Regions from separate parts of the Bacteroides coprosuis genome, predicted to be linked through region 1. Evidence: riboswitches for the same ligand, from Rfam matches in the RefSeq annotation. Region 1 holds a riboswitch; each other region holds the start of a gene.
What was found. Region 1 has a riboswitch for cobalamin ahead of K8V80_RS04930 (TonB-dependent receptor). Riboswitches for the same ligand answer to the same signal wherever they lie in the genome.
Positions count from the first base shown of each region.

Region 1 (4,396 bases):
TTTCCCCAAAAGCCAAGAGGATGTGCCAAAAGGCACATCCTCTTGGCTTTACTCTGTCTTCTGTTTTATAAAAAGGCTGGTTTAAAGTAATAGTTTACGTCCAAGCCAAAAGTGAAAAGCATAAGGGCTAGCACAAGTACTATGGATACGTCTAATTCTTTATGTTTAAATATTTTGACGCAAAAGATAGAGAATAGAACTGTAATAATAGCAAGTTGCATCAGAAAGTAAATTTCGGGCATAACAGAATAGAACAGCCCTGAAACCAAATACAATATAAAACAGGTAATCGTAAGCTTCGTCGTTTTAAATAAAGCTGGCCCCATTTTGCTTATGGGTACATCTCCGAAAAGTATATTCATAGCAGGTTAGTTTAAGGTTATATACATTACTTATATTTCAATATGCGGCATTACCAATAGTTGAATTTAGGATGAATAAGCAGTGTGTTCAAGCCGTTACATTACATCTTAATCCAACTTCTTCTATCATTTATTCCAGAAGAGAATAATACACCGAACTAAATATACTTATAACCAATCATTTAAGCCAATTTTAGGGGTAGATAAATGTTTACAAATAAGAGATAAAGCATTTGATAGTTTGTAAAAGCTCTATTAAATGGTCTATAAATCAGGGGTCGGATAGCTTTAAGAATGTGAATAAAATCAACAAATAGAACATTTATATATAAAAAAAGACTAGAAGAATAATCTTTTTAGATGATCTGTATGTTTACTAAACAAGACCTCATGTCAAACATAGTAACTGAGGAGAAACAAATGAAACATTTTTATTTACTTTTTAGTCTATTTCTGTGCCTTTCATGTTCTCAAACTAGAGATCCAAATCAAGAGTTGAGAGATTATCTTAATTTCAATTTAGGTGGCACCCATTACGAGATTGTTCATGTTGAGGAGCCTGATAGTTCCTATTCACCACTTAGCAGCTTGCTGGGTTCTCGTTATTATATGAGAGATACAAATATGAAATTCCAATTAAGGCACAAACAGCTTATTGTAGATGATGTTACTAATAATCATTGGAGCGATGATTTACAATTGACAATGCAAAAGTCCGATTCTATTATAAAGAAATATCATAAAGCTGCTCAGCAAGAGTATGCTAAATATCTGCTTCCTAAGCGTGAACAGCCTATTCCAAATTGTAAAATAAGAAAAGCCACCCTTATAATCAGTGGTGATACGGTACATGGACAATTTTTCTATAATGCAGATGGCAAAACAATAGGTCACTGCATCACTCGCATCGAAAAATATATGAATGATGTAGAAGAAGAATATAAAAAATGGGGACTTATACGCTATAGTGCCGAGCTAGATCTAGAAAAACTAGCTAGTGAGCACAGGCATTAACTCATTCTTTTCATTTTAAATAAGAATAAAGGCTACCTAATTGGTGGCTTTTTTCTTTTACATAAAGTTCAAACAAACGCAATATTTCAACACGCAAGACAAAACTTTAATTCTTTTCATTTACTTAAAGTCTCTATTTATAGGCACTAGTAGAAAACTTTGTAAAAACAAGTCCAATCATATAGGCACTAAAAATACTGACAAACAGAATTACTTATAAAGAAAAGTTTCTATATTTGCCACCATGATGGTGCTTTTCTAGCTATTCTACTAGAGAAGTAAAAGAGAATCCAGTGAAAATCTGGAACAGTACCCGCTACTGTAAGTTCGTAAGAATCTTTGTAATCTTCATTGCCACTGTTACCATTAGAGTAATGGGAAGGCTTACAAAGTGAACAAGTCAGGAAACCTGCCATCAGCATTCAACATGCATTATTTTAAAAATTCCCGGGGAAAGGAATTTTGTAAAACACTATTATAATATCACTTATGAAACACAAAATGTTTAGAGTGTCGATGGACACTTGTCGCAAGGCTGCGTTGTGCCTTCTTGCGACTTGCTCAGGTGCGACTTATGCTCAACAAAAGAGCTTAACCGATTCTATCTTCAAAATGCATGAGATAGAAGTATGTGCTGATAAATACGTTGTACCCAAAATCAACAAACTACCTGTACCGCTACAGTTTATGCCCATTACAGTCAATTCTATCTCGGGAGAGCTTCTCGAAAACAGAAATATAGTAGATTTGAATGAGGCTGTAAAGTTTCTTCCCTCTACCCGACTGCGTACTACTTACGGAGGTTTTACACAGTTTTCTGTTCGTGGATTCGATCACACCCCTATTATGATAGATGGGGTACGTGATGAACGTACGTCAATTAATAATTCAGCTCCACTACCCGATTTAAGTTCTTGTGAGACTGTAGAATTAATTAAAGGACCAGCATCTGTGTTGTATGGACACTCGGTAGTTGGTGGTGTACTCAATGTAGTACGAAAGTCGCCTGTAGCCCAACCCTTAGTTAAGGCTAGAATGAGTTATGGAACATGGAATAATAAGCAATCCTCTATCGACTTGGGTGGCAAAGTTTATGGAAATATGAATTACCGAGCTACGCTAAATTACAGTGATAATGAAGGTTATAGACAAACCAACAACAAGAGATTCTCTGGATATTTAGCTCTAGGAGGGAAAATCAATGAACATCACTTTTTAGAGTTGAGAGGTGGTTTTAACAGAGATAAATACGGAACTGAAATAGGTTTGCCCGCCACTATGAAAAGCGATATCTATGATGCAAATGATAATGAAATCTACTTAAATAAGGATGAATCTCTTCCTGGATTAAACCCAAAATGGAGATACAATAATGAATCTGATTTCCTCAAGAACAAGGCAGAGAACCTCCAACTAACCTATACTTATACACACTCAGATGCCTTTAAGCTTGATAATCGTTTTTCATACAATCACGATATCATCGACTATTTCAGCACCGAGTCTATCCCCTATTTAGAAAGCGATAATCCTATTTACAAGCATTATTACCTTAAAGATAATAAAGGGACAAAAAAGTATATTTGTTTAGATACAGTGCAAATCACTTATCCTTTACGTTTTGCCTATGATGTGCATTCATACAATGAGCAACTAGAAGCTTCTGGAAGTATCCAGCTAAATAACGGAATGAAATACAACTACCTTGCAGGATATAATTTTGTGGCTTTCTTCCGTGAAAATTATCGTGGTTATGGAGGAGGTAAACCTTTGACTGATTTTATTGAAGGTCCTGGATTGTTTTCTAAAATTCCGGTAAATAATCCCCAAAGTATGGGCTATATGAAGCCTCACTTTGGTTTTGCGGGTGTAGCAGAAAGCTATACTCACGGTTTGTATATCCAAAACCTATTTGAGTTTTCAGATAAATTGAAAATGATGGTGGCTGGACGATTTGATTATTTTGCATACAAATATGCAAGTGCCGATGTGAAAGATTCCGAAAAGATGGGCTATACCAATCGCCAATCTTATGATAAGATGCACACTACAGCATTTACTTATCGTGCGGGACTAGTCTATTTACCCACAGAAAAGCTTTCTTTCTATGCTTCTTATGCCAATCTATACCTACCTTACAGAGATTTCCCTAATACAGATGCCACTATCTATATCAATGAAGATGGTGAACGATTCTACCCAACAGGCTCAAAGACTTTCAAACCTCAATCGGGCTTTCAAGCAGAGGTAGGTGGACGCTTTAAATGGAATCAATACCTTGAGGCTTCGGCAAGCTTATTCTACATTCGTAAGAACAATGAAAAGAAAACCTTGGCAAGAAGATTTGAAGATCCAGAAGATGACAATATTTTAAAAACAGTTGTAGGTATTGTAGGTAGCACAGCCTCTCAAGGTCTTGAGTTAGAATTAAAATCAAACCCTCTACCTGGACTTTTCTTCAATGCGGGCTATGCCTTTACCGATGCAAAGATTCGTAAAATGAAAAAGACAGCTTTATTGCCATTAAACGATACCGAAAAAGGTTCTCTACTGCCTAATGCACCTCGTAATACTTTTGTTTTAGCTGGAGATTACACAGTTCAGAAAGGTATGCTACGCAATTTAGGGGTAAACATCACTGTTTCTTATATGGATAAAGTAGCTCACGACTTAGTTCGTACGGTGGAATTTGATCGCTACTGGTTAACAGATTTAGGTTTGGGCTACCGACTAGATAATGGAATTGGATTAGCTTTAAACGTGCGAAATGTATTTAACAAAAGCTACCACACTCAATCTTTGGGAAGACAACTTGTGCCAAGTGATCCTCGCAATATTATGGCTACTGTTTCTTATACTTTATAATAAGATATATTCATGTTTAAAAGATTATTATATTCATTACACAGAGTACTGGGAACTATTCTCAGTATTCTGTTTTTGATTTGGTTCTTGTCGGGTTTCGTGATGATCTATCACAGCTTTCCACAAGTGGGTGCAGCAGATCGATGGGACAAATT
Region 1 is NZ_DYYK01000082.1:17,813-22,208, forward strand. It holds gene K8V80_RS04920 (hypothetical protein) at 66-362, opposite strand; gene K8V80_RS04925 (hypothetical protein) at 753-1,376, shown strand; cobalamin riboswitch at 1,608-1,807, shown strand; gene K8V80_RS04930 (TonB-dependent receptor) at 1,866-4,241, shown strand; gene K8V80_RS04935 (PepSY domain-containing protein) at 4,254-4,396, shown strand, end outside.

Region 2 (4,396 bases), on a different contig from region 1:
CCGTATTTTGTAATTCTCCATCTTTCCACTCCATCAGTTTTTTATCTGAAGGAATAAACGAACCGCCATTCTTTGTTCTAATAAGTGTTGGAGAGCAGTTGATACAACATCCACAAGCATTAATATCACTCACTCTTTCAAATACTCTTCCACCAATAGCAGCATCTTTGATTTTCCAAAGATGAGCATCATCAATTAACAAAAGATCATTTCCTACCCAAGCTAGTTCTACCCACCTAAAAAAATGAGTACCCCCAATCTCTTCATTGAGTTGGATACAATCCCAAGCACACAAGTCATTGAATTCATGACCAATACGAATACGCTTAATATTGAAATGGCTTTCTTCTTCTAGTTCTAAAGCTGCATATAGTTTATGCGTAGAGCTATAAGTAATATTGATAATTGGCTTAGATAGGGGGTACTTTTTAGGGGGCCATACACTTAAATCCAATCGATAATAATTGTACTCTTTTGGATGTGCACCAGGAGATTTAGTGAAAAGTTGCTTACCAACAAAATCAATGTAATAACTATCCGAACTTTCTAAAGCGTATGTTTCACTAGGAAGGCTGTCTGCTACTGAGTTGAAGCGGAAGGCAGGGTCTCCAAAGTTTTTGCCTTCTTGCATACATAAGTTAGCTTCTTGACCTTCTGCTTTACTCTCTGATTCAAATTCCTTCATTTGTTCCTTGGCAATAGGAACAATAGAGTAATTACCATCTTTTTCTTTTATAGTGTAGAGGGCTGTATTATATAGTGTTAATTCTTGACCTAATGCACGAATATTTTGAGTCCCATCTAAGTTGGAATAGTGTGCAGCAAGATGATCCCACTTTTTATCATTAATAAATGAATATTGATTGTGGTCCCACTTAGAACGAAGGGTTTTAAGTAAGTCTTGAATGTTTAAAATACCATCGAAACTTGCTTCTGTACCAATGGCTATCTTACTCTGACTCCAAATGTTTTTCATTATTGATTGGCTTTTCTTAGTATGTGTATTTAAGGGAGATGTCTTAGTTTCAATCTCATGACACAAATATATGTTTCGATTTTCATATATTCAATAATAAACGAATAAAAGTTTTGATCTTCTTCTTTATCGAAAGTTGATGATAGTATAGTAAGTTATTGATTATTAGTTAATAAATAGTGCTATTTAGATTGTGTTTAAAATAATGCGCTTTGATTATATTACGAATGCTTTCGATAATAAAGCATAAGTTTCTGTTTTGTTGCTTGTAATCTTTTGATTAGAAAAGCATAACAAAATATTATCGAAATGGTAGTGGTGGATAAAAGTAAAAATGAATGGCTGTATAATCTCTATTAAGAGGAAGGGTTTTGAAAGATATAATCTGGTTATTTTTAGGTCTGAATCTATTTATTTCTATCTTTGCTTTCAATAAGATTGGTGACTTAGAATAGATTCCTATTCTGAGTTGAAAAGGGAATTCGGTGTAAATCCGAGACAGACCGGCTGCTGTAATCCTTTATAAATCTCTTGTAACTACTCACACCACTATACTTTATGTATGGGAAGGCATACCAAGAGATAAGGAAAGTCAGAAGACCTGCCAATGCTACTTCAGATAAGCTCTCCGGCAATGAGCTTTTTGAGTGTTTTATGAAACAAAACAATAATAGAATGAAAATTATTAAAAGAAATCGTCAAGTAGAGGATTTTACTTACGATAAGATAAAAAGGGCCATTGTAGCAGCTTTTCATAGTTTGCAACGATCGGTTTCTGAACACGAATTAGAGATCATTTGTGACTTAATATCTGTCAACCTTGAAGATAGTGATTATGTAGATGTGGAAACAGTACAAGATTTGGTGGAAACAGTTTTGATGAAGAGAGGTCATTACAAAGAAGCCAAAGCCTACATCTTATACCGAGATAGAAGAACAGCCTGTCGTGAAATGATTAATCAGTTTCGTCAGACTATCACAGATGATGATACCATTGAATTATTGCAGGATATCCAAAACGAATTTGGACAAAAGCAGTACGATCTTCAGTTTTTGTATTCTAAATATCGTTCTTTTTACAAAGCAGATGGCAACCCTTTGAAGATACTCATGAAGGCAGCAGTAGAGTTAATTACTCCAGATGCTCCTAACTGGGAGTTCATAGCCTCTCGCTTATTAGCTGTCGAACTAGAAAAAGAAATTCAGCAGGCTGAAAGAGAGTTGGGACTAACTTCACTCTATAAAAAGATGAACTATCTGACTCAGCAAAATCTATATGGGAGCTATATGCTCAAAAACTATTCCCAAGCAGAGGTTGAAGAGTTGTCAAAATACATGAAGGCTTCACGCAATCAGTTGCTTACCTACAGTAGTCTTCATCTTTTATCTAAACGTTATTTAATTCAGAATTATTCTCATCATTTATTAGAGCGTCCTCAAGAGATGTTTATGGGGATAGCTATGCACTTAGCTATTCCCGAAGGGGAGAAGAAAGTGTGCTGGGCTAAGCGTATTTACGATGTATTGAGTACCCTGAAAGTAACGATGGCTACGCCTACAATGAGTAATGCACGTAAACCATTGAGTCAGTTATCTAGTTGTTTTGAAGATGTAATGCCCGATAGTCTTGTAGGTATTTATCGTACTCTAACCAACTTTGCCCAAGTTTCAAAATTTGGAGGAGGTATGGGGATTTATATAGGAAAAGTAAGAGCCGTAGGCTCCGATATAAGAGGCTTTAAAGGTGTAGCGGGAGGTATCTTAAAGTGGGTAAAACTGTGTAATGATACGGCTATAGCTGTTGATCAACTTGGAGTGAGACAAGGATCAGTAGCTATTTACCTTGATATTTGGCATCGTGATATGCCCGAGTTTCTCCAAATAAGAACGAATAATGGAGACGATAGAATGAAAGCGCACGATGTGTTTCCAGGAATCTGCATACCCGATTATTTCTGGGAGCAGGTAAAGACAAATATGGAAGGAGATTGGTATTTGATGTGCCCACATGAGATTATGACTATGAAAGGCTATAACTTAGAAGATACCTATGGTGATGAGTGGAAACAGAAATACTTAGAATGTGTGAATGATCATCGTATCCCTAAACGCATAATACCTATTAAGGAAATGGTGCGGTTGATTATAAAATCGGCTGTAGAAACAGGTACACCTTTTATCTTTAATAGAGATTTAGTGAATAACTTGAATCCCAATAAGCACCAAGGTGTAATTTATTGCTCGAACTTATGTACTGAGATAGCACAAAACCAAAGTGCCATTCAAGATGTGCGCCGAACTGTACGTTTAGAAAATGGTGATGAAATTATAGTGGAAGAAACCAAAGCTGGAGATTTTGTGGTTTGTAACCTAGCCTCTCTTGTTCTAGGAAATATTGATGTGGAAGATTCTGAAGAGTTGCAAGGTATTATTCACACCATTGTACGTGCTCTGGACAATGTGATCGATTTGAACTTTTATCCTATTCCTTATGCACAAATTACGAATCAGAAAATGCGTCCCATCGGACTGGGTACTAGTGGGTACCACCATCTGTTAGCGCAAAAAGGACTTCGTTGGGAGAGTGATGAGCACTTGGCTTATATGGACAAAGTCTATGAGAAAATCAATTATTATACCATAGAGGCATCCAACCAATTGGCCAAAGAAAAGGGTGTCTATTCTTTCTTTGATAAGAGCGATTGGCAGACGGGGGATTACTTTAAGTTGCGAGGTTATGCTTCTGAGGAGTGGAAGCTTTTAGCGACAAATGTAGCCAAGAACGGAATGCGCAATGGGTATCTACTCGCTATTGCACCTACAAGTTCGACATCTATCATAGCAGGTACTACTGCTGGAACAGATCCTGTGATGAATCGTTACTTCCTTGAAGAAAAGAAGGGAAGTATAGTGCCTCGAGTTGCTCCAGAATTGAGCGATTCAACTTTCTGGCTTTATAAAACAGCCCATCAGATAGATCAAAGTTGGGTAATTGATGCAGCAGGAGTAAGACAAAGACATTTGGACCAATCACAATCTGTTAACCTATACATAACCCAAGAATTCACCTTCCGCAAACTGCTCAACCTCTATCTTCGAGCTTGGGAAAAAGGGGTAAAGACTTTGTATTATGTAAGAAGTCAGTCCCTAGAAGTAGAAGAATGTGAGACTTGCTCTGCTTAAAGCCTATATAATAAGGTGTAAATAATGATAAAAATTAAGATATACTATAACAATGACTAAACTGAAGAAGAAAGCCTTGTTTAATGAACATGGTGATATAGACGTCAATAAACGTAGAATGATCAATGGGAATACGACCAATATGAATGATTTCAATAATATGAAATATGGTTGGGTTTCCAATTGGTACCGTCAGGCGATGAATAACTTTTGGATACCTGAGGAAATCAATATGAG
Region 2 is NZ_DYYK01000136.1:5,022-9,417, forward strand. It holds gene K8V80_RS07825 (hypothetical protein) at 1-976, opposite strand, end outside; cobalamin riboswitch at 1,399-1,599, shown strand; gene K8V80_RS07830 (ribonucleoside-diphosphate reductase subunit alpha) at 1,652-4,159, shown strand; gene K8V80_RS07835 (ribonucleotide-diphosphate reductase subunit beta) at 4,212-4,396, shown strand, end outside.
Region 2: it holds a riboswitch for cobalamin, as region 1 does, so the genes downstream of both, K8V80_RS07830 (ribonucleoside-diphosphate reductase subunit alpha) here and K8V80_RS04930 (TonB-dependent receptor) in region 1, are expected to answer to the same signal.

Region 3 (4,396 bases), on a different contig from region 1:
CAGAACTCATCAGTTTGAGCTTGCAAGAGAAATGCTCGCCGATATGAACCCTATTGATATAGCCGATTTATTTGATGATTTACCCAATGATAAATGTTTAGTTTTATTTAGAATATTACCGAAAGATTTATCTGCAGAAGTTTTTAGTAATTTACCTTCAGATATCCAAAAATCAGTTGTAGAACATATTTCAGATAAAGAAATTCAGGCTATTATAACTGAGATGCAGCTCGATGATACGGTCGATTTTATTGAAGAGCTTCCAGCCAACTTGGTGAAAAGGATATTAGAACAAGCCTCTCCAGACATTCGCACTCAAATTAATATTTTCTTAAAATATCCCGAAGATAGTGCGGGTAGTGTTATGACTGTGGAGTATGTAGCTCTACGAAGTTATATGACGATAGATGAGGCTCTGGTGAAGTATAAGAACTTAGCCAATATTAATAACAACAATGATATTTGTTTTATAATAGGTGAAACAAGAAAGTTGGAAGGAGTTATTTCTCTGAAAACGATGGTCTTATCTGATCCTAAGGCTGCCATTGTTGACGTCATGGAAAAGAATGTTGTGTCCGTTTTAGCTACAGAAGACCAAGAGGTTGTGGCCGATTTATTTAGAAAATATGACTTAAACTCTATGCCTGTAACCGATAAGGAAAATCGTTTGGTGGGTATTATTACGGTAGATGATATAATGGATGTTATTGTGGCAGAAAGTACCGAAGATATTCACAAGATGGCCGCTATTGATCCTTCTAAAGTTGAATATTTAAAAGAGTCTGTGTGGTCACATTCTAAGCATAGAATAACATGGTTGGTGGTTTTGATGATCTCAGCTACTTTTACGGGTATGATTATTCACAAATACGAAGAGGTATTAGAGTCTGCTGTAATGCTTGCTGCTTTTATTCCTATGCTGATGGATACAGGGGGTAACGCAGGTGCACAATCATCTACACTCGTTATTCGAGGTATGGCTTTGGGAGAAATATCGAGCAAGGATTTTTGGAAAGTTATTTGGAAAGAGTTTCGTGTGAGTTTGATCGTTGGTCTATTGTTGGCTGCTTTAAATTTTGCTCGAGTTTACTTTTTCGACTCCGTTCCTTTGAATGTTATTTTTGTCATTTGTATTAGTTTATACGTGACAGTAATCTTGGCCAAAGTAGTTGGTAGTATTTTACCTATGGCAGCTAAGTGGCTAAAATTAGATCCTGCTGTAATGGCTGGACCACTGATTACAACTGTTGTTGACGCATGTGCACTTATGGTGTACTTCTGGCTGTCAGTTCAATTGTTAACAGATATCATTCATGTTTAAGTAGATAGATCTAGAATAGAAAAAAAGGCTCCTAGTGAGCCTTTTTTTGGGTTTAAGATATTTGCGAGAAAGAGATTCACTCTATAAATCTTTAGTTCTTATAATATGAAGTATAGAATAATTTTAAAATATTAATTAAAATTAAATTTTAACGCAATAAATTTATAGAGGTTATTAAAAAATTATTATCTTCACATTCAAAATAAATAATCTAGTTTTTAGGTGCTTCTAGGATAGTACTTTATCCAAAGAAGTGAAAAGGGAATCAGGTGTAAATCCTGAACAGACCCACTGCTGTAAGCTTTTATAACTTTCTAATAAATACTACAATATCCACTGTCGGTAGATGATGGGAAGGGCAGTTAGAAAGGAAGCGAGTCAGAAGACCTGCCTAAAAATACAATCTACTGTTTCGGGGGATTTAAGAAACGGGATATAATTCTTGTCTATTTAGCTTATCAATCTGGATTAGATGCTTGTATCTTATGGCTCCCTGAGAGGATTAAAACCAAATGATATATGCAATTTAAATCTGTTTTAAAGCTATTCTATATCCTATTTTTATTATCAGTATTTTCTTCTTGTGAATATGAGGAAGACTTTCCTGCTGGTGTAGGCGAGGGAAATATTGAGGCAATCATATTAAATGAGGGTCGGATATTTACCAATATGGGAGCTATATCAGTGCTCTATCGAAATGGTATGGTTAGCCCAGATGTCTTTCGAGTTGTCAACAATCGCCCATTAGGTGACGTAGCACAAGCTATTCAACTGATAAATGGTAAGTACTTTATAACTTTAAATAATTCCAAAAAAATAGAGATAGTCCATCCCACAACTTTTAAATCAGAAGGAACTATACTTTATACCCAAGCAGGTTTGCCTCGTCAGATTGTTGCTATTTCAGATACAACGGCTATTGTATCTGATTTATTGAGCAATAATGTAGCTGGTGCCGACTTACCTAGTCAATTAGTGAAAATTCGTACGGTACCTCCTTATGGCACTCCCTTAGAATATATAGTGATAAGAAGATGGGTTGAATATATGGAAGTAGCCGAGAATAAATTATTTGGTATGACATCAAGAGGACTTTATGTTTTTGATTTAGATGATATTACCGAAGAAGGTAGCCGCATGATTGAAGAGGTTCATAATGATGAGATAACAAAAACCTGTAAGTTATTAAAAGATAGAAATAATAGAATTTGGGCACTAATGAATGATTATCAAAATAATAAGTTGTCGGGTGTCTTATTGAAGTGTGTTGATCCTAAAACAGAGCAAGTCGTTCAAACTTTTCAATTGCCTTTTGTTAAAAAAAAGGAAGCACAAGAGGGTGATGTGATTGGAGCAATAAGTTATAATCGCACTGATATAGATGCAAGTAAAACCAAGATTTATTTTAGTGTCCGTACCTATAAGCCAGGAAGTAAAAATGATTCTCAGCAAAGTATTTATGTATTGAATACTGTTGATGGTACTTTTGAATTACATCGCCACTTGCCTGGTATAGATATGATGTATGGCTGTGGAGTAAGTCCAGAAGGAGAAGTTTATATCTGTGATTGCTTAGATTATTCAGCTCAGCGAGGTTATATACGTCATTACAAAGAAAGTGGAAATATAAAAAGTTATAGGGTAGGAGTTTACCCTAGTCAAGTCTATTTCCCTGAATCAAATTAAGCACAGTAAAAGATGAAACAAATAGTATTTATAGCTTTCTTCTCTGTTTTAGTGCTGAATGGTTTCGCGCAGAAAAAAGATTCAGTTGCTTATGGATTGAACCTAGATGAAGTGCAAATAGTAGCTCGTAGAATTCAACATGCCAATGAGGCTAATGCAGGGGCAAAAGTATCCCATATTGAACCACAATTATTACAAATTAATAAAACCCGCTCTTTCTCAGAATTGTTAACCGATAATTCTGCAACTTATATAAAGAGTCTGGGTACTGGTGCATTATCTACTGCGTCTTTTCGAGGTGGAAGTGCAGCACAAACTCGTGTAAATTGGAATGGAATCAATATAACACCACCTATGTCAGGAGTCTTTGATTTTTCTCAAATTCCAGTATTTTTCGCAGATAACGTAAATCTATACTATGGAAGTAGTCATGTGAAGAGTGGAACAGGAGCAGTAGGAGGAAGTGTTAATATCTTCAATGATCCCGATTGGAATAAAGGAGTAACAGGTAAAGCCTTTGGTGAATATGGTTCATATAATACATATACAGGAGGAGGCCAAGTTAATTTTGGAGGAAGTCAAATTGCAACAAAAACAAGATTGTTTTATCAGCATTCAGATAATGATTACACCTATATTAATAAGGTACTGACAAGTGATCAATTTAGAGAAAAAAGAGAGGATGCTGAATATTCACAATTTGGAGTAATACAAGAAGGCTACTTTAAACCAACTAGATATACCCAACTTACAGCTATTGGCTGGTTGCAACAAGGTAAAAGGATGTTGCCACAGCCTTTGGGGATAGTCGGGAAAACTCATGAACAACAACATGAAAAAAACGTAAGAGGGTACTTTGGCTTTGATTATGTAAGGGGCATTCACGAGTTTCATCTGAAGGGGGCATGGCTTTATTATCGATTGAAATATGATAAATGGTTTGATGGTGGATTATTTGATCCAGAAGGAAATATTAACTCCTCGAAAACTTGGCAGGGAGTAGCTGATTATTCTTGTGCTCCCATCGATGAACTTGTTTTAAACACTACACTTACTTATACACATGATCAAATAAATGTGAGTAGCTATATTGATGTTGACTCTGCCAAATACATAATTGACAACACCTATTATCATATTCCAGAACCCGAGCCTCCATTGCGGCATTATCGCAATGTATTGTCTTGGCAAATGTCTGCAAGGTGGAGTCCTTTAAGGTGGCTTCAACTGCATGGACAATATATGTTTGAGCAGAATAATAGAAAGAATGTTTCTACTTGGACAGCAGGTTTTGCTACTAATTTCTTTGATAAGTCATTTTATATAAAAGGGAGTATATCCTATAATTACCGATTTCCTAGTATGAATGATCTATATTGGCGACCTGGA
Region 3 is NZ_DYYK01000175.1:1,600-5,995, reverse strand. It holds gene mgtE (magnesium transporter) at 1-1,321, shown strand, start outside; cobalamin riboswitch at 1,525-1,730, shown strand; gene K8V80_RS10385 (hypothetical protein) at 1,841-3,007, shown strand; gene K8V80_RS10380 (TonB-dependent receptor plug domain-containing protein) at 3,020-4,396, shown strand, end outside.
Region 3: it holds a riboswitch for cobalamin, as region 1 does, so the genes downstream of both, K8V80_RS10385 (hypothetical protein) here and K8V80_RS04930 (TonB-dependent receptor) in region 1, are expected to answer to the same signal.